Regions from separate parts of the Psychrosphaera aestuarii genome, predicted to be linked through region 1. Evidence: predicted binding sites of a transcription regulator. Region 1 holds the regulator's gene; the other holds the start of a gene.

Region 1 (12,686 bases):
CACGTAAAAAACCATCTAGATTTTGAGATACTTCCTGTTCAATTCGCGCCAGTGTTGAATCTGGTGCTTCAGGAATAGTAAAGATCCTAAACAAATTTTCTTCCGACGCTGCGGCTAAACGTTTATCTGCCATTTTAAATAATTGGTTGTCTATAAATTTTTCGGTACTTTACTGGAAGTTAAACTTAAAGTCTGTAGTTAAGCAGACAAAAAGCCTTCACGCAAAGTGCTATTGGTTAAAGCGACAGGTTAATTGAAAACTCTGTTGCCCACTCGCCCAGTACTTTCGTTCAAAAGGCGTCATTGCTTCATCGCTCTTATATTCCGCAACTTGCGGCTCAAACCCCGCTATAACAAGCGCTTCTGCAAATTCGTCGACATAAATTGACCAGTTGCTGCGAACGGTTATCTGCTCAGCAATACATGGAATACTGCTAAATACCGCTGATCCATGCCAACGTCGTTGTAAATGTTTTGCTTTAGGCCAAGGGTTTGGATATAGCAAGAAGTGTTCTTTTACCTGCCATTCTGCTTTGGCAATTAATCGCCAAAGATCATTTAAGTCGCCACGTAAAATAATAAAATTAGAAACCTGATGAACAAGGTGATGTTCAATTTTCTCAACTCTATGCTCAGACTTATCAATACCAATAACTAAAGCGTTAGGGTGATTCGCCGCCAGGTGCACTGTACTTTCACCAACTCCACAGCATGAGTCTAAAATAATGTAACGACTTGAATCTTGCGCTAAAAAATCGATAACCTGCTGATTTAATTGTGCAAATGTTTCAAGCGAAAAAGGTGCATACGGCTTTTTAAATTCGTGTGTTAAGTGTTTAACAACAACTTTATTTAAGTCCTCATGCACACCCGTTTGATTACTGGTGATTGAACGAGAATTGCCAGTGTTATCCATCATACTTTTTTAACAAACTTAGTTAAGATAACAATCTTCTGTCCATTAACGCGCCCTTCTATATGTTCAGGGTTATTTGTTAATGAAATGCCGCGAACTGTAGTACCTTGTTTTGCTGTGAAGCCCCCACCTTTTACTGGTAAGTCTTTAATCAAATACACATTATCACCGGCAGACAAGCGGTCGCCATTAGAATCGATATGTTCTGCATCGCCACCAGCGTTTCTGTGCGCCAAACCTGACTCCGCCCAAGATGTAGTTTCTTCTTCTAAATACATCATGTCTAAAAGGTCTTGAGCCCAAGTTTCACCCTGATTCGTTAATAGCTTAAGCTGTTGCCAGGCCAGTACTTGTACCGCCGGTACCTGACTCCACATGCTGTCATTTAAACAACGCCAATGTGTAACGTCTAACGTGTCGCTGGAGTTAAGTTCAGCATCACACTTTTCGCATACCAACACACAATCATCGGAATTGTCGCCAGCCTTTGGCAGCACCGCATAAACTGATAAGTTTTCTGAGCTTGTGCAAAGTTCACAGGCATTGTTGCCGCGTTCTTGAAGTGTTGATTCGATAGACATTAGATACTCCATTGAGCCTTTAAAATTTAAGGCCGGCATTATGCCTATTTTTATCGATTAAAAAAAGTAAAAGGACGCTAACGCATCAATTTGCTTCAGGGCCTTTTACAACCTCTAATATTGCCGATACCCACTCCCCAATAATAGGAATGAATTCCATTTGAGAAAGAATATAAACAAGAAATGACAGCACAACCGTCGCGCCTAAGACACTGCCTAAACCCACAGCAATGCCTTTCACAAGACTAAACCATATAAAACGAGGTAAAGAGTTATATGTTTGAACAAGTTTGTGGTTATTTAACTGAAGAAGTTGCTCATTAATTTGTTTAGTTTGTATGTGCAGCTTTTTCCACATCTCTTGCATACTAATGTCGTCTAATTTAGGTTCTGCATCTGAACCCTCACTTTGTGGCACATGGCTGAGTTTATTTGAATCATCGGTGCTCTTTGCATTTTGGGCGTTCTTTTTTACCGTTAATGCCGTTTTCATTTTTTTAAACTGATTTCGCATAATAATCACTTTGGCGAGAAGTCTTTTCTCTAGCTTATGCATATGCGTAATCAAATGAAAGGGTTAAATAAATTTATATGCAAAAGCAAATCCCGACTTTAAAGCCGTCTAGAAGTTTTTCCATATAGCAATCGATCGTTTGACTAATTTTGTTAATACAATACAATTTCATTAACTAAATGCGACGTTATGTCGTAGATGCAATAACTCATGAACAGGTGTTTTATGGCCAAGTGGAACGGGGAATACATTCATCCCTATGCAGAACATGGAAAAAAGGCGGATAAAGTTAAAAAGATCACAGTATCGATCCCGCTAAATGTATTAAAAGTATTAACCGATGAACGAACTCGTCGTCAGGTTAACAATCTCAGACATGCAACAAATAGTGAATTATTGTGCGAAGCCTTTCTTCACGCATTCACAGGACAACCATTGCCTTCAGATAATGACTTGAAGAAAGAGAACCCAGATCAAATTCCAGAAGAAGTTCGTAACATTCTCACAGAAATGGGCAAGGATATTCCAAAAATAAAAGATTAAATCGATTGTGAGGTGCCATACCTAATATTGACCATGACACCTCTACTCTTCGCCTAATAACGTCACTATGCCTTAGGTATTGGCATACCAAGCTTTGCGACACCGCTCTCTATAGCAGCCGCAGACACTGCACTTGCAACTTTTTCTAGCAAACGCGGGTCCATTGGTTTTGGAATAATGTAATTCTTACCAAAACTTAATTCAGACATTCCTGATGCTGTTAATACTTCTTTTGGCACAGGCTCTTTTGCCAAACTTCGAATCGCCTCAACCGCTGCAACTTTCATTTCATCATTAATTGCGGTTGCTCTTACGTCTAGCGCACCTCTAAAAATGAAAGGAAAGCACAGTACATTATTCACTTGATTAGGATAATCAGAACGTCCCGTTGCCATGATTAAATCATCGCGCACTTTGAGCGCTAGTTCTGGTTTGATTTCAGGGTCTGGGTTTGAGCAAGCAAAAACCACTGGATTTGACGCCATCAGTTTTAATGATTCAGGTGCCAATAGGTTTGCTCCGGACACCCCAACAAAAACATCGGCGCCGTCAATTACGTCTTCTAATGTTCGCTTGTCGGTATTATTCGCGAATAACTGCTTATATTCGTTTAAATCATCACGTCTGGTGTGAATCACACCTTTTCTATCTAACATGTATATGCGTTCTCGCTGAGCACCACATTTAATAAGTAACTCCATGCAGGCAATAGCAGCAGCACCGGCTCCTAAACAAACAATAGTGCAGTCATGTAACTCCTTGCCTTGAATTTCAAGCGCGTTTAACATCCCTGCGGCTGTCACAATGGCTGTACCGTGCTGGTCGTCATGGAAAATAGGAACGCTACATCGCTTTTTGAGCTCTTGCTCAATTTCAAAACATTCCGGGGCTTTAATATCTTCTAGATTGATACCACCAAAAGAATCGGCAATATTAGCCACCGTATTGATAAACTCATCGACGGTACGGTGAGTCACCTCAATATCAAAGGAGTCAATATTTGCGAAGCGCTTAAATAGCAATGCCTTGCCTTCCATTACCGGTTTTGAAGCTAATGGGCCTAAATTACCCAAACCTAAAATTGCTGTACCGTTGCTAATTACCGCTACAGTGTTGCCTTTTGCTGTGTACTTGTAGGCATTGTCTGGATCTGCTGCAATTTCTCGTACCGGCTCTGCTACGCCAGGGCTGTAGGCTAAAGATAAATCATCTACCGTTTCGGCCGCGGTAGTTAGTGCGATGCTAATTTTTCCTGGGGTCGGTTGGCTATGATAATCGAGTGCGCGTTGCTTAAAATCTGACATTAAGTTACTTCCAGTAAGGTGACAAAACGTCGCCACTGTACTGGATTAAAAAGCCTTTAACGATAAGAAGTTACCGCTTAGGGTAGAACTCATACCAGTTGGTAAAATAATAACAACATCTAGCGTCAGCCGGTACTTTTCATAAGTCTAGGGAGTTAAAAGCTATTGGTGAGAGATTGCGACAGAAAGCGTTTTTTATGTCTAAATCGATACAAATATAAGGTCTAACTTTGCTTTTTGAAATGCGATAACAAAAACCAACTGAAAGATAATTACCACGTTATCCATTTACTAACTAAGTGTGCGTTTTTGTAAACCGACAAACTACAGGCATAAAAAAAGCACCCGAAGGTGCTTCTTTTAGCAAGATGGTAAAATTACTTTTTACCAAGCATGCTGAAACGTTTCTTGAAGCGATCAACACGACCACCAGTATCAACGTTACGTTGTTGACCTGTGTAGAACGGGTGACACGCAGAACAAACGTCTAAGTGTAAATCTTTACCTACTGTAGAACGAGTTACAAACTTGTTACCACATGAACAAGAAACGTTAATTTCTTCGTATTTAGGGTGAATATCTTTTTGCATGGGATTACCTCATTGGGCCGTATCGCCAAACGGTCACTTATTAAAAAATAATGCCGAATACCATACGAGATTTATATAAAATTAGGGCGCGAATTATAATGAGTATCGGGTAAAGATCAAGCAATAAATAAAGTCAAACCGCTTTTTATGTAACTATCGACGAGCTTGTCTTTGCTTCTCTCTTGCTTTATCAATTTGCGCAATTTGTTCTGGGCTTAAATATATACTACTACCTGGATATGGTTGACCAAATTGGTAGTCCCACTTGGCTGGCTGAAACTCAGATACTAATCGATTCACTCTATTACAAAGCTTATTTTTCGGTCGAAACCCTAAGCGCTTTTCATAGTTAACTAAGAACTCACGATCCACTTGCTCAAACGCGAGAATACAGTATCCTTCTGTAGAATAAACGCGAGCTTCTTGTGCGTGTGTAGCAAACGCTAACATAAAAAAAGAACTCGAAAACAGAATACTAAATATTAGATGACGCATTTTAACCTTACTTTGATGTCTAAAAATTTTAATCATGTTTGTTGAAAGATGAATAGTCGACAAACACTATAAATTACAACATTAAAAAAGTAAGTGATTGTTCACTTGTTGTCAAGAGAAGCAAAGGTCTGCTAATTAATGGCGCTATTTTCCCAAGTTATTTTGCATATTGCATTGCCGGTTCCCTTAAGAAGGCTTTTTGATTACTTATTGCCTAGTGAGCTGGAAACTGATGCTATAGATGTCGCTAACACGATTGAAAAAGTTACGATAGGACAGAGAGTTGTTGTACCTTTTGGACGACAAACATTAGTCGGCGTGGTTTTAGCTGTCGACACCCACACTGATCAGGATGTAGCAAAATTAAAACCTGCATTGTCATTTGTAGAAAACCAAGCCAGTTTTGACGCCGCACAACTTCAACTATTAAACTGGGCTGCAGAATATTACCAACATCCAATTGGTGATGTATTTTCGATGGCTTTACCTGGTGCCCTACGAAGCCCAAAAACCATTGATGAACAACTACCCAAAGTTTTACAAAAATGCGATGAACTTCCAGACAAGCAAGCACTGCCTAAAAACGCCAAACAAATACATAAATTATATGATGTTATACGTTCTGGAAGTTTTACGCGGGACGAGCTAAACAAAAAAGACATCACTAGCACCACTATCAAAAAGTTTATCGATAAAAATTGGGCGGAGTGGACTACTAGCGGTCAAGGTAGTAGCGCAGTAACAGCAAGTCATATCAATGAAGGATTAGCGCTTAATACCGAACAAGCTATTGCTGTGGCTGCAATCAATGCTGTTAATCACCACCAATGCTTTTTGATTGATGGCGTAACGGGTAGCGGAAAGACCGAAGTATATCTGCAAGCCATTGAACACCGCTTACTAAATCAGTGGCAGGTCCTAGTGTGTGTTCCAGAGATTGGCCTAACGCCGCAAACGATAGCAAGATTTAAACAACGATTTGATGTCCCTGTTGCGCTTTGGCACTCAGCAATGACCGACAAACAACGTTTTGATACTTGGCAACAAACTCGTAGCGGTAAAGCCCGCATCGTTATCGCAACTCGCTCTGGTATTTTCCTGCCGTTTAAATCACTTGGTATGATTATTATTGATGAAGAGCATGATGCGTCATTCAAACAACAAGATGGTTTTAAGTACCATTGCCGTAGTTTAGCTTTATATCGAGCCCATCAAGCCAACATTCCAGTAGTACTTGGTTCTGCGACGCCTAGCTTAGAAACCTTATATAATGTTGAGCAAGGTAAGTTTAGCTATTTACAGCTTCAACGACGAGCCGGTGGCAGTCAGATGCCAACAACTCACTTGTTAGATCTTAATCGCTGCCAAACTCAAGCTGCATTAGGCCAACCTTTAATTGATGAAATCTCCAATCAATTAGATAAAGGCCGCCAAGTTATGCTGTTTATTAATCGTCGAGGTTTCGCTCCGGTTCTTATGTGTGAAGAGTGTCATTGGCTGACAGAGTGCGGTCGTTGCAGTAGTTTCACCACTTATCACAAAAATAGTAATCTATTGATTTGCCACCACTGTGGTTTTCAACACCCAACGTTGCATCAATGTTTAGGGTGTGGCTCAACAAGAATGACGCCCGTTGGTACCGGCACTGAGCAAATAGAATCAAATTTAGCTAATTTATTTCCAGCCACGGAAATAGTCCGATTAGATCGCGATAGCACCAGTAAAAAAGGCGAATTCGACGATAAACTAAATAAAATTAACGCCGGCCAGCCCATGATTATTGTTGGCACCCAAATGATTGCCAAAGGTCATCATTTTCCTAACGTGAGTTTAGTGGGTATTGTTGATGTTGATGGGGCTTTGTTTAGTAGCGATTTTAGAGCCGCTGAAAAACTCTCGCAATTGGTGGTTCAGGTTGCAGGTCGAGCTGGCCGAGGATCAATAAAAGGCCAGGTCTGGCTGCAAACTAAGTTTCCTGAACATCCTGTTATTCAAGACTTAGTGAATAATGAATATAAAGACTTTGCTAAATACGCATTAAATGAGCGAAAAATGCTCAGTCTTCCACCCTATTCACATCATATTATTTTAAGAGCTGAGTCGACCATCCCTGATTTAGGACAACAGTGGTTATCGAACCTGTCTGGCTATTTATCAGATTACGAAGGGTTATCAATACTAGGACCGACACCTGCTCCTATGACACGAAAAGCAGGTAAGTTTAGACATATGTTGATAATTCAAAGTCAATCTCGCCCTTATTTGCATAAATTAGTGAATTGGTTACTAGAAAACTTGGATACCATCCAAAAGGATAATAGAATCCGTTGGTCGGTCGATGTCGACCCTGTAGATTTAAGTTAATAGTATTAAGGCTCTTTGCCCATGAAAAATAAAGATTACGTTAGTCAGAAAAAACGACAGAAACCAGTAAAGCATGACGTTCCAAAAGGTCGACCTTTTCCCGTTGTGAAAATGTTATTAGTCGCCGCGTTGATAGCTGGTTTTGTTGGTGGTTTGCTCTATATCAAGAGTGACTCCAGCGATTTTCAAGAAACACAACCGCAAGTTCACAAAAAACAAACCCAAAAGTCAAAACCACTGCCTCCTCCTCCTGAAGATGAAGAGTGGTCATTTATTGAAGAGCTTGAAAATAAAAACGTTGAAGTAGAATCAGAAGAACTTAAAGATCGCGGGCCATACAAAATGCAATGCGCAAGCTTCCGTAGTCAATCGGACGCCGAAGGCTTTAAAGCACAGATCGCATTTGCTGGCTATGAGTCACAAGTGATACCTTCCCAAGGCACATCAGGCATGTGGTATAAAGTTGTTTTAGGCCCGTTTGAACGCAAGCGCGATGCTGAGAAAACCCGTCATATTCTGAAGCGAAATGACATCACTGGTTGTCAAATTTGGTTGTGGCGTTAAGCATTTAACGTCACCTCTTGAAATCCCCATAAATACCCCTACATAAGCTAGACTTATTTAAACTCTGGAGTGGATTATTCATGACCACAATTGTATCTGTACGACGCGGTAAAGACGTTGTACTTGGTGGTGACGGACAAGTGTCACTAGGCAATACTGTAATGAAAGGCAACGCCGTAAAAGTCCGTCGTCTGTATAAAGGTAAAGTAATTGCAGGCTTTGCCGGCGGTACCGCCGATGCGTTTACCCTATTTGAAAAGTTTGAAGCTAAACTTGAAATGCACCAAGGTCACTTAACCAAAGCCGCAGTAGAATTAGCCAAAGACTGGCGTACCGATAAAATGTTGCGAAAGCTTGAGGCTTTGCTTGCGGTAGCCGATGAAACTGCCTCGTTAATTATTTCTGGTAATGGCGATGTTATTCAACCAGAAAACGATCTTATTGCGATAGGTTCTGGTGGCCCATTTGCGCAAGCAGCTGCCACTGCACTTTTAGAGAATACTGATCTAGGCGCCAAAGATATTGTAGAGAAAAGTCTAAATATTGCGGGCTCTATCTGTGTTTATACAAACACAAATTTAACCATCGAAGAATTGTAACGATAGTAAGTATTAGAATTAAGGTTATTCCATGTCATCAATGACCCCTAGAGAAATTGTTCACGAATTAGATCAGCACATTGTTGGTCAAGATAAAGCAAAAAAAGCCGTCGCTATTGCGCTAAGAAACCGCTGGCGCAGAATGCAGCTAGAGCCAACGCTTCGAGCAGAAGTAACGCCAAAAAATATCTTAATGATAGGCCCGACAGGTGTCGGTAAAACTGAAATTGCCCGTCGACTAGCAAAATTAGCGAACGCACCATTCATTAAGGTTGAAGCGACTAAGTTCACCGAAGTGGGTTATGTTGGTAAAGAAGTAGAATCGATTATTCGCGATCTTACCGAAATTTCAGTAAAACTAACTCGCGAAGTCGCCATTGAAAAGAACAAACATAAAGCTGAAGAAGCAGCTGAAGAGCGAATTCTTGATGCATTATTGCCTCCTGCTCGCGATACCTTTGGCCAAGTAGTTGAGTCAGATCAGCCAGAAAGCTCAGCTCGTCAAGTATTACGCAAGCGATTCCGCCAAGGCGAACTAGACGATAAAGAGATTGAAATCGACATTGCTCAAAAAGAAATTGGCGTAGAAATCATGGCTCCTCCTGGTATGGAAGAAATGACTTCTCAGCTTCAAGGGATGTTCCAAAACTTATCAGGCGATAAGAAAAAAGCACGCAAACTAAAAGTTAGTGCTGCGTTTAAGATGCTGTTAGACGAAGAAGCCGCAAAGCTTATTAACAATGACGATTTAAAAGAAATGGCCATTGAAGCTGTAGAACAAAACGGCATTGTGTTTATAGACGAGATTGACAAAATTTGTAAACGTGAAGGCGCGAACAGTGCTGACGTATCACGAGAAGGTGTTCAAAGAGATCTACTTCCGCTTGTTGAAGGCTCTACTGTGACAACTAAGTATGGCATGGTTAAAACTGACCATATGTTGTTCATCGCATCTGGTGCTTTTCAGATGAGTAAACCATCTGATTTAATTCCTGAATTGCAAGGCCGTTTACCAATTCGTGTTGAGCTAAACGCATTAACGCCAGAAGACTTCGAACGCATTCTTACTGAACCAAACGCGTCCTTGACCGAACAATACAGAGCGCTGCTTGCCACTGAAGGCGTGACGGTTACATTTAGTGAAGATGGTATAAAGCAGATTGCACAAGCCGCATTTCGAGTAAATGAGAAAAACGAGAATATTGGTGCAAGAAGATTACATACCGTCTTAGAGCGTTTAATTGAAGAGATTTCTTACAATGCGTCTGACCGCAGCGGTGAGTCTTTTGTTATCGATGCAGACTTTGTTAAAGAAAATTTAGACGAAGTCATTGAAGATGAAGATTTAAGTAAATTTATTCTATAAGTTGAAGCTCACAATTTTTTGAGACAATACTACATCATTTAAACTGTGATAATGCTTCACGTTAAAGCCAGTTGCCTATGCTACTGGCTTTTTTATTCGTTGAGTTTCTTTTATTTACATTAATGTGTGTTAGTGTTTTTAATAGCATATTATTTTAATTTGCGATTACTCAAAGAGTGCAGATGGAATGAAAATTACGTTTTTTGGCGCGAGAGCTCAAATACCGACACCTGGTCCAGAAACACAACGTTTTGGCGGAAATACACATTGTATTATGCTCACCGCTAAAAGTGGTCAGAAGCTTTTATTAAACGCAGGTTCGGGAATTCGCTTTGCAAGCCATGAATTTGACGACTACCACGATCCAATTCATATCTTACTTAGCCAACATCACTGGGATCATATTCAAGGGTTTCCATTTTTTGACCCAATAAAGAAGCCTAAACAGCAGATTACTATTTACCCAGCCAATACTAATGAATCGCACGATACCGCTATACTGGATCAAATAAACAAAACTTACACAGCGGATAAATTTCATTTACTTCCATCTACTATTACTATCAAAAAAACAAAGTTTAACCTCCCTGAGGCTGTGCAAATTGGTGATTTTTCAATACAAGCAATGAAAGTCAATCACCCCGGCGGAGGCTCCGCCTACAAGATAACAGCGGATGATAAAACGATCGTTGTCTGCAACAACAATGAGTTATTTGCGCCCGACGCTAATAATTATCATAGCTTTGAAGAATGGAGCTTGTTTTGTCAATATGCTGATTTACTGGTCCATGATGCACGTTTTATGAATGCGGATATGGTGAACCGTTTAGGAATGGGACATAGCTGCCTAAATGACGTTATTGAATTAGGCATTGCGGCGGAAGTAAAAATGTTATGTATGTCGTGTTTAGATCCGTCAAGTAGTGATGAGCTATTAGACTTTTTAACCACTCGGTTATTTGCTGATAGGTTGCCCTTTAGCTTCTTTTTTGCAAAAGAAGGTCGGCAGATGCACATTTAGCTGTGCTTGACCGACCTTGAGACAATTTCAATTTACCGATTTTATTCGCTCTTCGGATCTCTAGCTAACAAAGCCATCGCCGCATGTTCAGCAGGCTTACCTTGATATAGTACTTGATAGATTTGCTCTGTGATTGGCATTTCTACACCCGCTCGCTGAGAAAGCATGTGTACTTCTTTGGTATTGCGATAACCTTCTACCACTTGACCAATTTCTGCCATAGCATCATCAACCGACTTGCCTTGGCCTAATGCTAAGCCAAAACGTCTGTTACGAGACTGATTATCTGTACAAGTTAATACTAAATCACCTAAGCCGGCCATGCCCATTAAGGATTGAGGATCCGCTCCTAATGCAGACGCAAGGCGCATCATTTCCGCTAGTCCGCGAGTGATTAACGCAGTACGAGCATTTGCTCCGTAACCAATACCATCGGCCATACCAGCACCAATCGCAATTACATTTTTCACCGCTCCACCTAATTGCACAGCAGTGAAGTCTTTGTTCTTATAAACTCGAAACTTTCTTTCACAATGTAGCAAGTCACAAAGTAACTGAGCGAAATCATCATCTTCTGATGAGCACGAAATGGCGGTTGGCAGACCTTTCACCATTTCTTTGGCAAATGTCGGCCCAGATAACACTGCCAATGATGGCGTATCACCTAATACGTCTTTGGCGACGTCTTGAAGTAGTCGTCCAGACTCTGGATCTAAACCCTTTGTTGCCCAACACAATTTAGGCTTGGCTGGTAACATAGGTTTAATCTGTATAAGTAGATCAGAGAAAACATGACTTGGAACAACCACTAAATGTAGTTCAGATTGCGTTACCGCCAGCTGCAGATTATCGGTCACCTGCAAGCTCTCTGGGAATGTTGCCCCCGGAAGGTACTTGGCATTTTCTCGGCTGGATTGCATCGCAGCGATTTGTTTTTTATCACGTCCCCACATAATGACGTCGTGACCATTTCTGGCAAAACAAAAAGCGAGTGCGGTCCCATATGAGCCCGCACCTAATACTGCAATCTTAAACTTTTTTTCGATATCCATAGATTAAGAATCTAGAGCTTGGCCTTCTGCGGCCTGCTTTTGAGCTTGTTCCATGTATTGTGCAAATAGCATATCAAAGTTAACTGGCGCTAAGTTTAATGCTGGGAATGTTCCACGGTTAACTAAGTTTGATACTGCTTCGCGAGCATATGGGAACAAGGTATTTGGGCAGAATGCACCAAGGATATGTGCCATTTGCTGCTCTGGCATGTTACCTAATACAAAAATACCGGCTTGTTGAACTTCACATAAGAACGCAGTTTGATCTTCAACCGTCGCAGTGACTGTTACTGAAAGAACAACTTCAAATACACCTGGTTCAATTTGAGTACTTTTATTATCTAAGTCCAGTTTTACTTCAGGCTTCCACTCTTTTGTAAAAATAGTTGGCGCGTTTGGCGCTTCAAACGAAAGGTCTTTCAAAAAGATACGTTGAATTGAGAATTGTGGTGCACCTTGCTCTTCTTGAGCTGCTGTAGCTTGATCTGTCATAAGAAATTTCCTGAAATTTTTATAGTTATAGTTTTGATTTAATCGCGCGAATAACTAAACGTTAAAGAAGCGCGTCTAATTTTTTTTGTTGCTCTAGGGCAAACAAATCGTCACAACCGCCAACATGCATATCACCAATAAAAATCTGTGGTACTGTTGAACGCCCCAATGCGCGTTCAATCATTGGCGCTCGCAATTCTGGCTGTTGATCAATTTTAATCTCGTTGTAGCTAATATTCTTTGAGTCTAACAATGACTTAGCACGCACACAAAACGGGCAGTATG
Region 2 (12,686 bases), 730 kb from region 1:
AAACTTACAACAATGGCGTGAAAGCACTAAACAACGTCAACTTGACGGTACCTAAAGGTATGTACGGACTACTTGGACCAAACGGTGCGGGCAAATCATCTTTAATGAGAACCATCTCTACATTACAAATGCCAGACTCAGGTAGCATTACTTTTGATGGTATCGACGTCTTAAATAACCCAAATGAGCTGCGTAAGCGCTTAGGTTATTTACCGCAAGATTTTGGTGTTTATCCGCGTGTTAGCGCATATGACCTGTTGGATCATTTAGCTATTTTGAAAGGTCTTGAAAATAAAGCTGAACGTAAAGAGGCGGTAGAGGGCTTGTTAGCTCATACGAACTTATTCCAACATAAAGACAATGCAGTAAGCGGATTTTCAGGCGGTATGCGTCAACGTTTTGGTATTGCTCAAGCTTTATTAGGCGACCCAGATTTATTAATTGTTGATGAGCCAACTGCTGGACTAGATCCAGAGGAACGCAATCGTTTTCACAATTTGTTAGTTAGTTTAGGTGAAGAAAAAGCCATTATTCTTTCTACGCATATTGTTGATGACGTCACTGAATTGTGTCCAAACATGGCGGTATTAGGCGCAGGTCAAATTCTGTTGGAAGGAAATCCGATAGAGTTAACTAATCAGCTAGGCCAAAAGATTTGGAGAAAAACAGTTTCACAGCAAGAGTTTGCTGAGATTGAAGCTAATCTGCCAGTGATTTCGCAGCGACTGTTTGCCGGTAAAACTATTGTGCATGTATATGCCGATACTCAACCTGAAGGTTTTGAAGCGGCGCCAGCGAATTTAGAAGATGTCTATTTCTCGACACTTTATAATTCTCGTCAATCAGCTCCATCTAACAGCACTGCAGCTTAGGGGCGTCGTATGTTTTTAAATATGCTTAAATTTGAGTGGCGATATTACGTTCGTCAACCGTCGTTTTATGTAACCTGCTTAACGTTTTTCTTATTGCCATTTTTAGCGATGGTTAGCGATTCGGTCATAATAGGTGGTCAGAATACCACGTTTAACGGCTCTTACGCAGTTGCACAAACCATGTTGATCTTAGGGATTTTCTCCATGTTTTTAGTGGTTAATTTTATGGCCACTACCGCGACTAAAAATGACTCGTCTCACATGGCTGAGTTACTTTATACCAAACCGATGAACCCGTTAACATATCAATTGGGTCGCTTTTGTGGGACTTACCTAGTGATCTTGGTCGTGTTTGCCATGGTGCCACTTGGCATTCTGATAGGCTCTTGGATGCCTTGGCTGGATTCAGAACGACTAGGCCCAACGGATCTTACTTTCTATTTAACAACGTACTTCTATTTTTCTGTACCAACGTTATTTGTTTTCTCGGCTATATTTTATTCGGTCGCGCAAAAGTTTAAATCGATGATGTCGGTTTACTTGGCTGCAGTGGCAATGTTTATCTTGTACATCGTTAGCGGCAACTTCATTAGTGAACCCGAATATCGATATATCGGAGCGTTAACTGATCCGTTTGGTATTAGAACCTTTGCCGATATTACTCGTTACTGGACGCCGGTTGAACGAGACAGCCAAGTAATCTATTTAGAGGGCGTATTGTTATATAACCGCCTAATTTGGATTGGTATTAGTGTTGCTATTATTGCTCTATTTGGAAAGATTGCTTCACCATTAACATTAGCGCCAAAACCAAATCCTAAGAAGAAAAAAGCTAAAAAAGAAGAAGTTGCACCGGTTAACGCAAATATCAAATATAAAAGTGCAGCGTCAGGTACTTGGACAAAATTCAAAACGAGAACCTTGTTTGAAATCAAACAAATTATGTTTAGCCCACCGTTTTATATCCTATTGATATTCTCTGGTTTTACTATTATCTCTTCGTTTTTCGGAAACGGTCCTTTCTACGGCACCTCCGAGTGGGCATTAACTAAATCCATGGTCACTCAAATATCTGGTAGCTTTAGTTTAATGATGATTGTCATCATCACTTATTACAGTGGTGAAGTAGTTTGGCGTGAACGTAGTTCTGGAATGGGCGATATTGTTGATAGCATGCCTGTTTTTAATATGACATTTTGGTTGTCTAAACTGATTGCGGTTTGGCTAACTCTTTTATCACTATTTGTTATAGGTATGTGTGTCACTATTACTTATCAATTGATTGCTGGTGTGAATGATATTGAACTAGGCCAGTATTTTATCAGTCTGTTCTTTTTTCAAGCACCAAGCTTGTTGATGATGGTGGTTTTAGCATTTTTCCTTCAAGTATTAAGTCCAAACAAGTTTGTTGGAATGCTTTTATTCCTTAGCTATTTTTTAGCCAGCTTAAGCTTTTACCAATTAGGACTAGAGCATAATTTACTCAACTTTGCTTCACATCCAATGATGCAGTATTCGGACTTAAATGGTTACGGGTGGTACTTAGAAACACAGGCTTGGTATCTCATTTATTGGGGCGCTATGTGTGTCATTTTAAGTACAATTAGCTATGCCCTTTGGCAGCGAGGCCCTCAAGTTGCATTAAAACATCGTTTCAAGCAAATGGGTTATCAAATGCAGACCGGTGGAAAAATTACAATTGCTTCAGCGGCTTTGGTGTTTGTACTTTCGGGTAGTTACATTTACTACAACACTACGGTTGTTAACGAGTATTACTCTAGTGATGAGATGATGGAAATCCGTACTGACTATGAGAAGCAGTTTGATCAGTATGTAAACGATCCAATTCCTGTTATTACTCGCGTTAATGCAAAAGTTGATATCACGCCAAGTGAAAGAACGATTGTTGCTACCGCTGAAATAACGGTTAAAAATAAGTTTGATAAGCCAATATCTCGTTTCTTAGTGAACGCACCTCGTTTCGCAGAGACTTGGGGTGTGCAGCTTCCAAATGGCTCAATGCAGGAAGTGGATTCGCGTTTAGGCGCAGCTTGGTTTGTATTTGATCAGCCTTTACAGCCTGGCGAGACTTTGGAAGGTGAAATTACCGTAACTCGAACGGTTAAAGGCTTTAAAGATAAAGGCTTTGATGTGCAGTTAGTTAAAAATGGTACCTTCATTAATAACTTTGAGTTATTCCCAATTTTTGGTGTAAATACACAAGGTTATTTATCCGATCGACATGAGCGCAGAAAACGAGATTTGCCGCCGCCGAAAAGGGCGAACAAGTTAGAGGATGAAGAGTTTTATAATCAAAGCTTCTTTGGTAAAGGAAACGACTTTATAGATTTTGAAACGACGATTTCTACTGAGCTAGACCAAGTGGCTATAGCGCCTGGTTACTTACAGAAAGAGTGGGTGGAAGGTGATAAGCGCTATTTCCATTATAAAATGGACTCGCCGATGATTAACTTCTATTCGATTTTATCAGCTCGATTAGATGTGAAAAAAGACGTTCACAAAGGTATTAACATTGAGGTTTACTACCATCCTAAACACTTTATGAATGTGGGTGTCATGATTGAGTCGACTAAAGATTCTATTGACTACTTCACTGAAGCATTTGGCCCATATCAGCATAAACAAATGCGCATCATTGAGTTTCCTGGATATCGAAGTTTTGCTCAAAGCTTTGCTAATACTGTGCCTTACTCGGAAAACATTGGTTTCACTACAGACCTACGTGATCAGGACAATATTGACCCTGTTTATTATGTAACGGCGCATGAACTGGCACACCAATGGTGGGCACATCAGGTTGGCAGTGCAGACGTACAGGGTAGTGCAATACTATCTGAGTCGTTGTCACAATACAGTGCGATTATGGTCATGGCGAAAAAGTACGGAGATAATAAATTACGTAGTTTCTTAAAGTATGAACTAGACCGTTACTTGCGTGGTCGAGCTGCAGAATCGCTTGAAGAGATGCCACTAATGCGAGCTGAAAACCAAGGGTATATTCATTACCAAAAAGGTTCTGTGGTTATGATGGCGATTAAAGATAGGCTAGGCGAAGAACGTTTAAATCAAGCGTTGAGAAACTTACTGCAGAAGTTTAAGTTTAAGAGCGATCCGTATCCAACGACTTTGGATCTGATTGCTAGTTTAAACGGGGTAAGTAATAGCGAAGAACAGTCGTTTATCAAAGACTTGTTTGAGGAAATTACACTTTATGACCTACAAGCAAAAACAGCCGATATTGTTGAACTAGATAACGGCAAGTTTGAAGTGACCTTCATCGTAGAAGGCAGACGTTATACTGCAGATGGAAAGGGTGCTGAAACACCTGCTGAGCTTAAAGAGTATGTTGATATTGTGCTATTTAGCGAAGATCCAGAAGATTTAAATGCGGACAACATTGTTTTGTATGAAAACAAACATCTAGTCATTGAGGGTGAAAATACCTTCACGCTTACAGTGGACTCAAAACCTAAATATGCTGGTGTTGATCCATTCGTTAAGTTGATTGACCGAGACAGTTCTGACAATGTTATAAAACTTTAATAGTCGAGTTTTAGCGGTTGAATTTTGAAAGTTTAACTTCTAAGGCTTAAATCAGACGAGCTCGACCGCCGCCGCAAGGCGACATTATTTAAGAGGACCTTCGGGTCCTTTTTTTGTTTCGCCGTCGCTGATAATCAAATGCCAGCGCCGTTCATACCGCATAGACTCACTCCGCTAAAGAACAGATGAACATTACTTTACACAAGAGACCTCCAAGGCATGGATGCCTTGGTTGAGCGTTTCAGGGAAGAACTTGAGCGGCCGATGCAGTAGACATAAAAAAAGGACCCGAAGGTCCTTTTTTTATAGCAGCGCTTGTCTCAACTCATTTGCTGCAAAAGCTTTTTTACAATCCAGCGTCAGCGCGCAATGCTTCAACTTTGTCAGTACGTTCCCATGGGAACTCTTCGCGACCAAAGTGACCGTATGCAGCTGTGCCTTTATAAATAGGGCGTTCTAGGTCTAACATTTGTGTTAGGCCGTATGGACGTAGATCGAAGTGACGACGTACTAATTCGATTAGTTTGTCTTCTTCAAGCTTGCCTGTGCCAAATGTTTCAACGCTGATAGACGTTGGTTCAGCAACACCAATCGCATAAGAAACTTGAAGTTCAGCTTTGTCAGCAAGACCAGCAGCTACTAGGTTTTTAGCTACGTAACGTGCAGCGTATGCGCCTGAACGGTCAACTTTTGAAGGATCTTTACCAGAGAACGCACCGCCACCGTGACGAGCCATGCCGCCATATGTATCAACGATGATCTTACGGCCTGTTAAACCACAGTCACCCATTGGTCCACCAATTACAAAGCGACCTGTTGGGTTGATAAAGTATTTAGTATTCGCTGATAACCATTCTGCAGGCAGAGTAGGCTTAACAATCGTTTCCATTACCGCTTCAACTAAGTCTTTTTGACTTATAGTGTCACAGTGTTGAGTAGAAAGTACTACTGCATCGATGCCAACTGGCTTGCCATTTTCGTAGGCAAAAGTAACCTGAGACTTAGCGTCTGGACGTAACCAAGGTAATGTACCATCTTTGCGCACTTGCGCTTGACGTTTAACTAAACGGTGCGAGTACTCAATTGGAGCTGGCATTAGTACTTCAGTTTCGTTACATGCATAACCAAACATTAGACCTTGGTCGCCGGCACCCTGTTCGCTAGGGTCTTTACGATCAACACCTTGGTTGATGTCTGGAGACTGTTTGCCAATTGTATTTAAAATTGCACAAGAGTCAGCATCAAAGCCCATATCTGAATGAGTGTAACCAATTTCACGTACAGTGCTACGAGTTAACTCTTCAATATCAACCCAAGCTGAAGTGGTGATTTCACCACCAACCATAACCATACCTGTCTTAACGTATGTCTCACACGCAACACGAGCCTTTGGGTCTTGCTCTAAAATAGCGTCTAATACTGCGTCAGAAATCTGATCTGCGATTTTATCTGGGTGACCTTCAGATACTGATTCCGATGTGAATAAATGTTGTGCCATTTAACCTATCTCTTTTATTACGTAAATTTTGCGGTAATTTTAGCTAAGTTTTTCGGTTTTGCATATTACTTTTTACGCCTAGACGTCTAAACACTTATATGGTCCTAAATTGTTAACAAAGTGTTACAAGTTAAAAGTTAGTTTTAGCCGCCATATTTGGTATAAAACGCGTAATAGAAAGTCGACATATTATAATAAATTCAGGGAGCTTCATTGAATGAAGATTTTTAACAGCAGTAACAAGTCAAAGTTTACAAAAACGGTTCTGGCATCTGCCGTCTTTTTTGCTCTAGCAGGGTGTTCAGCGACTCAGCAAAGTGTCGCGCCAGAAGTTGTTGCGACTAACGCTAAAATGGAATTCGTTCGTAATGTAGAAGGTATCAATGAGTATACCTTGTCAAATGGTATGAAAGTACTGATGTACCCAGACGAAGCGCAACCAAAAACTCTGGTTAACATCACTTATAAAGTAGGTTCAGTTCACGAAAAATATGGTGAGACTGGTATGGCCCACCTTTTGGAGCACATGTTATTTAAAGGCTCTACAAGCTACAAAGCAATCGACACCGAATTTAATAAACGCGGTATGCGCGTAAATGCGACAACGTGGTTAGATCGTACCAACTATTTTGAATTGTTTGAATATGATGAAGCTAACTTAGAGTGGGCTTTAGGCATGGAAGCGGACCGTATGGTGAACGCTACCTTTACCAAAGACCAGCTTGAGTCAGAAATGACCGTTGTACGTAACGAGATGGAACGCGGTGAAAATAGCCCGTTCCGCATGTTATCTTCGCGCTTAGCATCAACCGCATATTTATGGCATAACTATGCAAACTCAACGATTGGCGCACGTTCAGACGTTGAAAACTTTCCTTTCCAAGTTTTACGTGATTTTTATAAGCGTCATTACCGTCCTGATAACGCCGTGTTAACAGTAGCAGGTCGTTTTGATAAAGAAAAAACAATCGAAATGATTGAAAAGACCTTTGGTAAGTTAAAGCAACCAGAAACACCAATTGAAAAGCTGTATACCGTTGAACCGACTCAAGACGGCGAACGTGAAGTGAATCTTCGTCGTACAGGTGACGTACCAATGATTGCGGCTGTATATCATGTTCCATCAGCACTTCATGAAGATACGCCAGCGGTACAAGTGTTAGCGCAGATCTTATCTGATAATGCTCGTGGTCGAATGCAGAAGAAAATGGTTGAGCCTGGTTTAGCAACAGGTGCCTATGCCTACTCTTACCTACTAAAAGATCCATCAACATTTACCATATTAGCTCAAGGTTCAAAGGGTAAAGATACTGCTGAGATGGAAAAAGCATTATTGGCGATGGTTGAAGGTATTAAAAATAATACAATTTCAGAGTCGGAAGTAGCGGTTGCGAAAGCTGCTATTTTAAAAGAAACAGAAGAAGCGTTACGTAATGTAACGTCGGTAGGTATGGAATTATCAGAATACATTGCGATGGGTGACTATCGTTATATTTTCTATTTCCGTGACTTAGTAGAAAAAGTAACAGCGGCTGACGTTCAGCGAGTAGCAGAGCAATATTTTGTAGAAAGTAACCGTACGCTAGGACGCTTTATCCCAACTAAAGAGCCAGTGCGTGCGGAAATTTCTGAAGCCAAAGACATTTCAGAACTATTAGCAGACTATAAAGGCCGTAAAGCGGTTGCTAATGGCGAAGTTTATGACAACAACGTAGAGAATGTATTAGCTCGTTTGCAGGAGTTTACTTGGGCAACCGGCACACAAGTCAGTATTTACCCTAAGAAGTTGCGCGCTGGCGAAGTGAACATGGCAATGACTTTCCCTGTTGGCTCTGAAAAATCACTAAAAGGTTATGAGGCTGACTTTAAGATGTTAGGTGGTTTGATCATGAGCGGTACTGAAAAGTATAGCAAAGAGCAAATTGCTTCTAAGTTAGATGAATTAAAAGCGAGCATTAATATTTCTACGCGTACTTTAGGTGAAATCAATGTTTCAGTTAAAGCTGTAAAAGAAAACTTAGATAAAACGTTAGACTTTATTCAAGAGCTATTAGTTAACCCAACGTTTAAACAGTCTGAAGTTGAAATTGATCGTAAAGCAATGATCACAGGTCTTGAGATGAACCGTAGTGAGCCTCAAGCAGTCGCGGTTTCAGTTCTAAGTAAAACTTTTAATGGTCATGAAGCCGGTCACCCATCAGCGTTTCAAACGATTGATGAGCAAATTGCCGGTTTAAAAGCGGTATCATCTGAGCGTCTTAAAAAGCTGCATTCAACACACTTCAATGTAAGTAATGGCTACGTAGCCGTTGTTGGTGATGTAGAGCCTAAGATTGTTTCTACTCAATTAGAAATGCGCTTAAGCGAATTAGCTGGTAAGGCAAAGTACGCAAAACTTGAAGATGAAATCAACGCGGTAACGGGTCAAGAGAATTGGATTGAAACGCCAGACAAAGCAAATGCTCAGTTATATATTGCGCATGTAGTTGACCTAAACCCACAAGAAGATGATTACTATGCGACTTACATTGCAAACCAAATCTTTGGTGGCAGTGGTTTCGCTTCTCGTTTAATGCAGCGTATCCGTGTTAAAGAGGGTTACAGCTACGGTACGGGCTCTTGGTTACAAATGGAGTTTGATGAAGAGAAGGGTATGTTCATCATGTCTGCAATTGCGGCTCCTGAGAACATGAAAAAAGTAGTTGAAGCTTATAAAGAAGAAGTGCAAAAAGTATTAGACGAAGGTTTCTCTGATAAAGAGGTGACTGACGCTATTAACGGTGCACTTAAATCACTTCGAGTAACATGGTCAAGTGAAGCGTATATTGCTCGTATGCTAAACGAAAACAAGCAAATGGGCCGTGATATCAAATGGTTCTCTGATTACCAAGAAAAATTACCAACGGTAACGGTTGAACAGGTGAATGCGGCTTTTGCCAAGTACATTGCACAGCAAGAGTTAAATATCTTTGCTGCTGGTGACTGGGCTAAAGTTAACAAATAGTTTAAAGACTATATGTGACATTGCGTTTATATAACGAAGCGTGGCAGTTAACTCTGTCGCGCTTTTTTGTTTTATGGCCGATAAAAATACTTACTTGTTTGTTTTTCCGCCATAAAAGTGATTACACTGGTGTTATAAACGGATAAATAAAAGAAATTAGAATGATAGGAACGACCATGAAACGAACTAACATGAAACGAACGTACGTTTCTTTAGCGCTGCTTTTTCTCGGTACTCAACTTTCTGCTTACAGCCATGCGCTGGAAAGTAAAAAGCCAACCGTAGATTCATTGACAACTGAAGAGGCAGTAACGAGTAAAAAGTTTGAAGCTGAAGATATATTTGAGCTCGAATATGCCAGTGCGCCGCAAGTCTCTCCTGACGGCAAGTGGGTTATTTATACCAGACGTAGTCATGATGTTATGACCGACGGGACTCGTTCTAATCTTTGGATATCTAGAACAGACGGTTCATTGCATCGTCCACTCTTATCTGGGAAAAAAGCCTACTTTGGAGCATCATGGTCACCCAAAGGCGATAGAGTTGCTTATTTATCGAACGAAGAGGGGCGCACACAGCTTTATGTTCGTTGGATGGATACTGGGCAAACTGCGCTAGTAACTAATGTGCAATCGGGTATCAGTAATGTTTCGTGGTCACCTAATGGCCAGCAAATTGCGTTTACTATGTCAGTTGACGACACCACTAAACCTTTATCGGTCAAAATGCCAAAACGTCCTAAGGGCGCAAAATGGTCGGAACCAGTTACCTATGTAACAAAAGCTCGATATCAAGCTGATGGCGCGGGTATTTTAGATCCAAAATTCAGTCATATTTTTGTTATACCTGCCGACGGGGGCACACCTCGACAACTTACTAGTGGTAATTATAATCACGGTGGCAGCTTATCTTGGGCTCAAGATGGCAGTCGAATATATTTTTCAGCTTATCGCAATGCAGACTGGGAATACCAAACACGTGAATCAGATATTTACTCCGTTGTAGTTAATGGCGAACAGGCAGGTGAGCTCACTCAAGTTACTGATAGGCCAGGTGGTGAATACTCGCCAGTAGTATCTCCAGACGGGAAAAAATTAGCGTTTGTTTCAATTGATAATAAACCACTTGCATATCGAAATAGAATATTAGAAGTGATGGACTTATCGAGTAAAAAAGTAAGTGCGGTGACTGCTGACATAGATAACTCTGTAAGTGGCATAAAGTGGAGTGAAAACAACACAGGCTTGTATTATCAAATGACCGAACGCGGACTTATTACGGTTGGTTTTTCGACATTAGAAAGCCGTCATATGAAAATTGTTGAAGGTTTAGGCGGAACCACGATTGGTCGTCCTTATGCATTTGCAAATTTTGATGTTGATAACGATGTTATAGCTTACACAAAAGGCAGCGCTCAACGTCCGGCAGATATTTTTGTGCGAAGAAAGGGCAAAGACTTTCAGATCACACAATTGAATGAAGACTTACTTGGGCACAAAAACTTAGCTGAAGTAAAGGAAGTCGTATACAACTCGTCTATTGATGGCGAGGAAATTCAAGGTTGGTATTTGTTGCCTCCAAACTTTGATCCAGCTAAGAAGTACCCATTAATTCTTGAGATCCACGGTGGTCCTCATTTAGCATACGGTCCTCACTTCTCAGCTGAGATGCAACGTTTTGCTGCAGAAGGTTATGTTGTTTTTTATGATAATCACCGTGGTTCAACCGGTTATGGTGAACGCTTTGCGTTGTTATTACAAAATAAGTACTCGAGTAAATGGGACTTTGCAGACCATATGTCGGGCGTTGATGCGATGATTAACAAAGGTTTTGTTGATCCAGACAAACTATATATAACGGGTGGTTCAGCTGGTGGTATTGCCTCTGCTTATGCAATTGGTTTAACCGACAGATTTAAAGCTGCTGTAGTTGCAAAGCCAGTGATAAACTGGATATCAAAAGTATTGACCGCTGATAGTTATTTAGGTCAGATACCATTTCAATTTCCAGGTATGCCGTGGGATAACTTTGAACACTATTGGGAGCGTTCGCCACTGTCGTTGGTGGGCAACGTGACTACGCCAACTATGTTAATTACCGGTGAGAACGATCGTCGCACGCCAATGTCCGAAACCGAGCAATTTTATCAAGCGCTAAAGCTTCGTAAAGTTGATACGATAATGGTTCGCGTACCTGGCTCACCGCACGGTATTGCCGGTCGTCCATCAAGAATGGTGGCGAAAATTGAAAATATCTTAGCTTGGTTTAAAAAATACCCTTAAGCCTCGAAAGTGAAAGTTATTAACTAAGTAAAAAGTTAAGCCCGACAGGTGATATTTTTGTTTACCTGAGCGGGCTTTTTTGTGCCTGTTATATACACTTCGCGGGCTTTGGCAAGCCGGCGATACGAGTTGCTTGTTTTGCTGGGCCTTTTGGAAATAGCTTGTATAAATAGATGCTGTTGCCTTTGTCTGCTCCAAGCTGTTTTGCCATTGCTTTCACTAACATTCTGATAGCAGGTGATGTTTTGTATTCTTTATAAAAGTCACGAACAAAGTTGACAACTTCCCAATGATTTTCGGTCATTGTTATATTTTCTAGTTCAGCAATATGTTCAGCGAGTGGCATACTCCAGTCGTCAATATTCGCTAAATATTCGTGTTTATCTGTTGCGTACTGTGTACCGTTAAATTCAATCATTATTCTTAATTCTTAATTCTTAATTCTTAATTCTTAATTCTTATTACCAAGATATTATATTCTTAGCATGTTCAGTGAGCTGAATCCAAAGCTCATCTTCAATAGCCTCAATATCAACGCCCTTGTCAGCTTGTGCCGATAAGTTTATGTGTCTAGCGTTGATGTCTAAGGCTCGGGCATAAAGTAGCGGAGAAGGGCTATTAAGGTCGCTTTGCAACAAATACACAGCGTCTTGTAGAAATAGAACCCGATCATTGGGTTCAATCATAGGTTGTGCTTGTTGCCAGCCGTTTGGACTGAAAATCAAGTGGAGACTATAACTATGTGATGAAAAAGGCATATTAGACTCCTGGTTAAATTACAAAAATATGGTCAGCGTTGCTTTTTAGTTTTATAAAATCGCTATGTTCAATAGTCTCTATATTTGATAATCGCTCATTATCGGTTAAGCCAAACTGATTCAAACTGTCACTATGAGCATAAACCTTATCAATATCGTAAATATCCAATGCTTTAATCGTACTTATGTAGTCTTTTTGCGATATAGACTCAGCATCTTGATGAGCGAGTGTTTGAAATACACCTTGCTTATAGAAAACGACCGCAACATCTTGCTCATAAGAGCCAAGTATCAAGCTCAAATCGAGCGCCTCTTTACCCTGCAAGTCATTAAAGGTAGGTGTAGTGTGAATGACTAACACTGATTTAATATTCATAATCGTTCTACTTAAATTGGATAACTTTATCGGCAAGGGTACAGCGCTCAGCAAACTCAGCAAGACCAGCTATCTTAAAGCCTGGCATCACATTATCTTCATTTACGCCTCGTTTTACTGCAGCAGTTACGCACAACCAAAGTGGTACTCCATAGGTAATGTGAAGATCAGATAAGGCTTGCTGACCATTAAGCTCATCTGAACTAATGTCTAAGTTTGGAAGGGCATTCGTTATTCCATCTTGATACAAAAAAATCGCATCAATTGTGTGTCCCTGAGCGATGGCAGCTTCACAAAATTGGCAAGCTGATAAGACAGATTGTTCCGACCAC

Evidence for each region. Region 1 encodes MetJ, which represses methionine synthesis genes. Its sites were predicted from a motif close to TAGACGTCTAGACGTCTA; they were not measured.
Region 2: a site for MetJ is predicted at 6,006-6,023, ahead of metK (methionine adenosyltransferase). Genes of this name have one in related genera too.

What each region holds. Positions count from the first base shown of each region.
Region 1 is NZ_CP072844.1:2,934,231-2,946,916, forward strand. Features, by position in the region: gene panP (pyridoxal-dependent aspartate 1-decarboxylase PanP) at 1-133, opposite strand, end outside; gene trmB (tRNA (guanine(46)-N(7))-methyltransferase TrmB) at 230-916, opposite strand; gene J9318_RS13305 (PhnA domain-containing protein) at 916-1,497, opposite strand; gene J9318_RS13310 (DUF5665 domain-containing protein) at 1,583-2,011, opposite strand; gene metJ (met regulon transcriptional regulator MetJ) at 2,237-2,554, shown strand; gene J9318_RS13320 (malic enzyme-like NAD(P)-binding protein) at 2,620-3,858, opposite strand; gene rpmE (50S ribosomal protein L31) at 4,236-4,448, opposite strand; gene J9318_RS13330 (hypothetical protein) at 4,602-4,943, opposite strand; gene priA (primosomal protein N') at 5,082-7,307, shown strand; gene J9318_RS13340 (SPOR domain-containing protein) at 7,329-7,871, shown strand; gene hslV (ATP-dependent protease subunit HslV) at 7,952-8,470, shown strand; gene hslU (ATP-dependent protease ATPase subunit HslU) at 8,502-9,836, shown strand; gene J9318_RS13355 (MBL fold metallo-hydrolase) at 10,024-10,857, shown strand; gene gpsA (NAD(P)H-dependent glycerol-3-phosphate dehydrogenase) at 10,899-11,909, opposite strand; gene secB (protein-export chaperone SecB) at 11,913-12,401, opposite strand; gene grxC (glutaredoxin 3) at 12,463-12,686, opposite strand, start outside.
Region 2 is NZ_CP072844.1:2,202,016-2,214,701, reverse strand. Features, by position in the region: gene J9318_RS10065 (ABC transporter ATP-binding protein) at 1-872, shown strand, start outside; gene J9318_RS10060 (ABC transporter permease/M1 family aminopeptidase) at 882-4,436, shown strand; gene metK (methionine adenosyltransferase) at 4,783-5,934, opposite strand; gene J9318_RS10050 (M16 family metallopeptidase) at 6,152-8,938, shown strand; gene J9318_RS10045 (S9 family peptidase) at 9,115-11,220, shown strand; gene J9318_RS10040 (TusE/DsrC/DsvC family sulfur relay protein) at 11,309-11,638, opposite strand; gene J9318_RS10035 (DsrH/TusB family sulfur metabolism protein) at 11,682-11,978, opposite strand; gene tusC (sulfurtransferase complex subunit TusC) at 11,992-12,354, opposite strand; gene tusD (sulfurtransferase complex subunit TusD) at 12,362-12,686, opposite strand, start outside.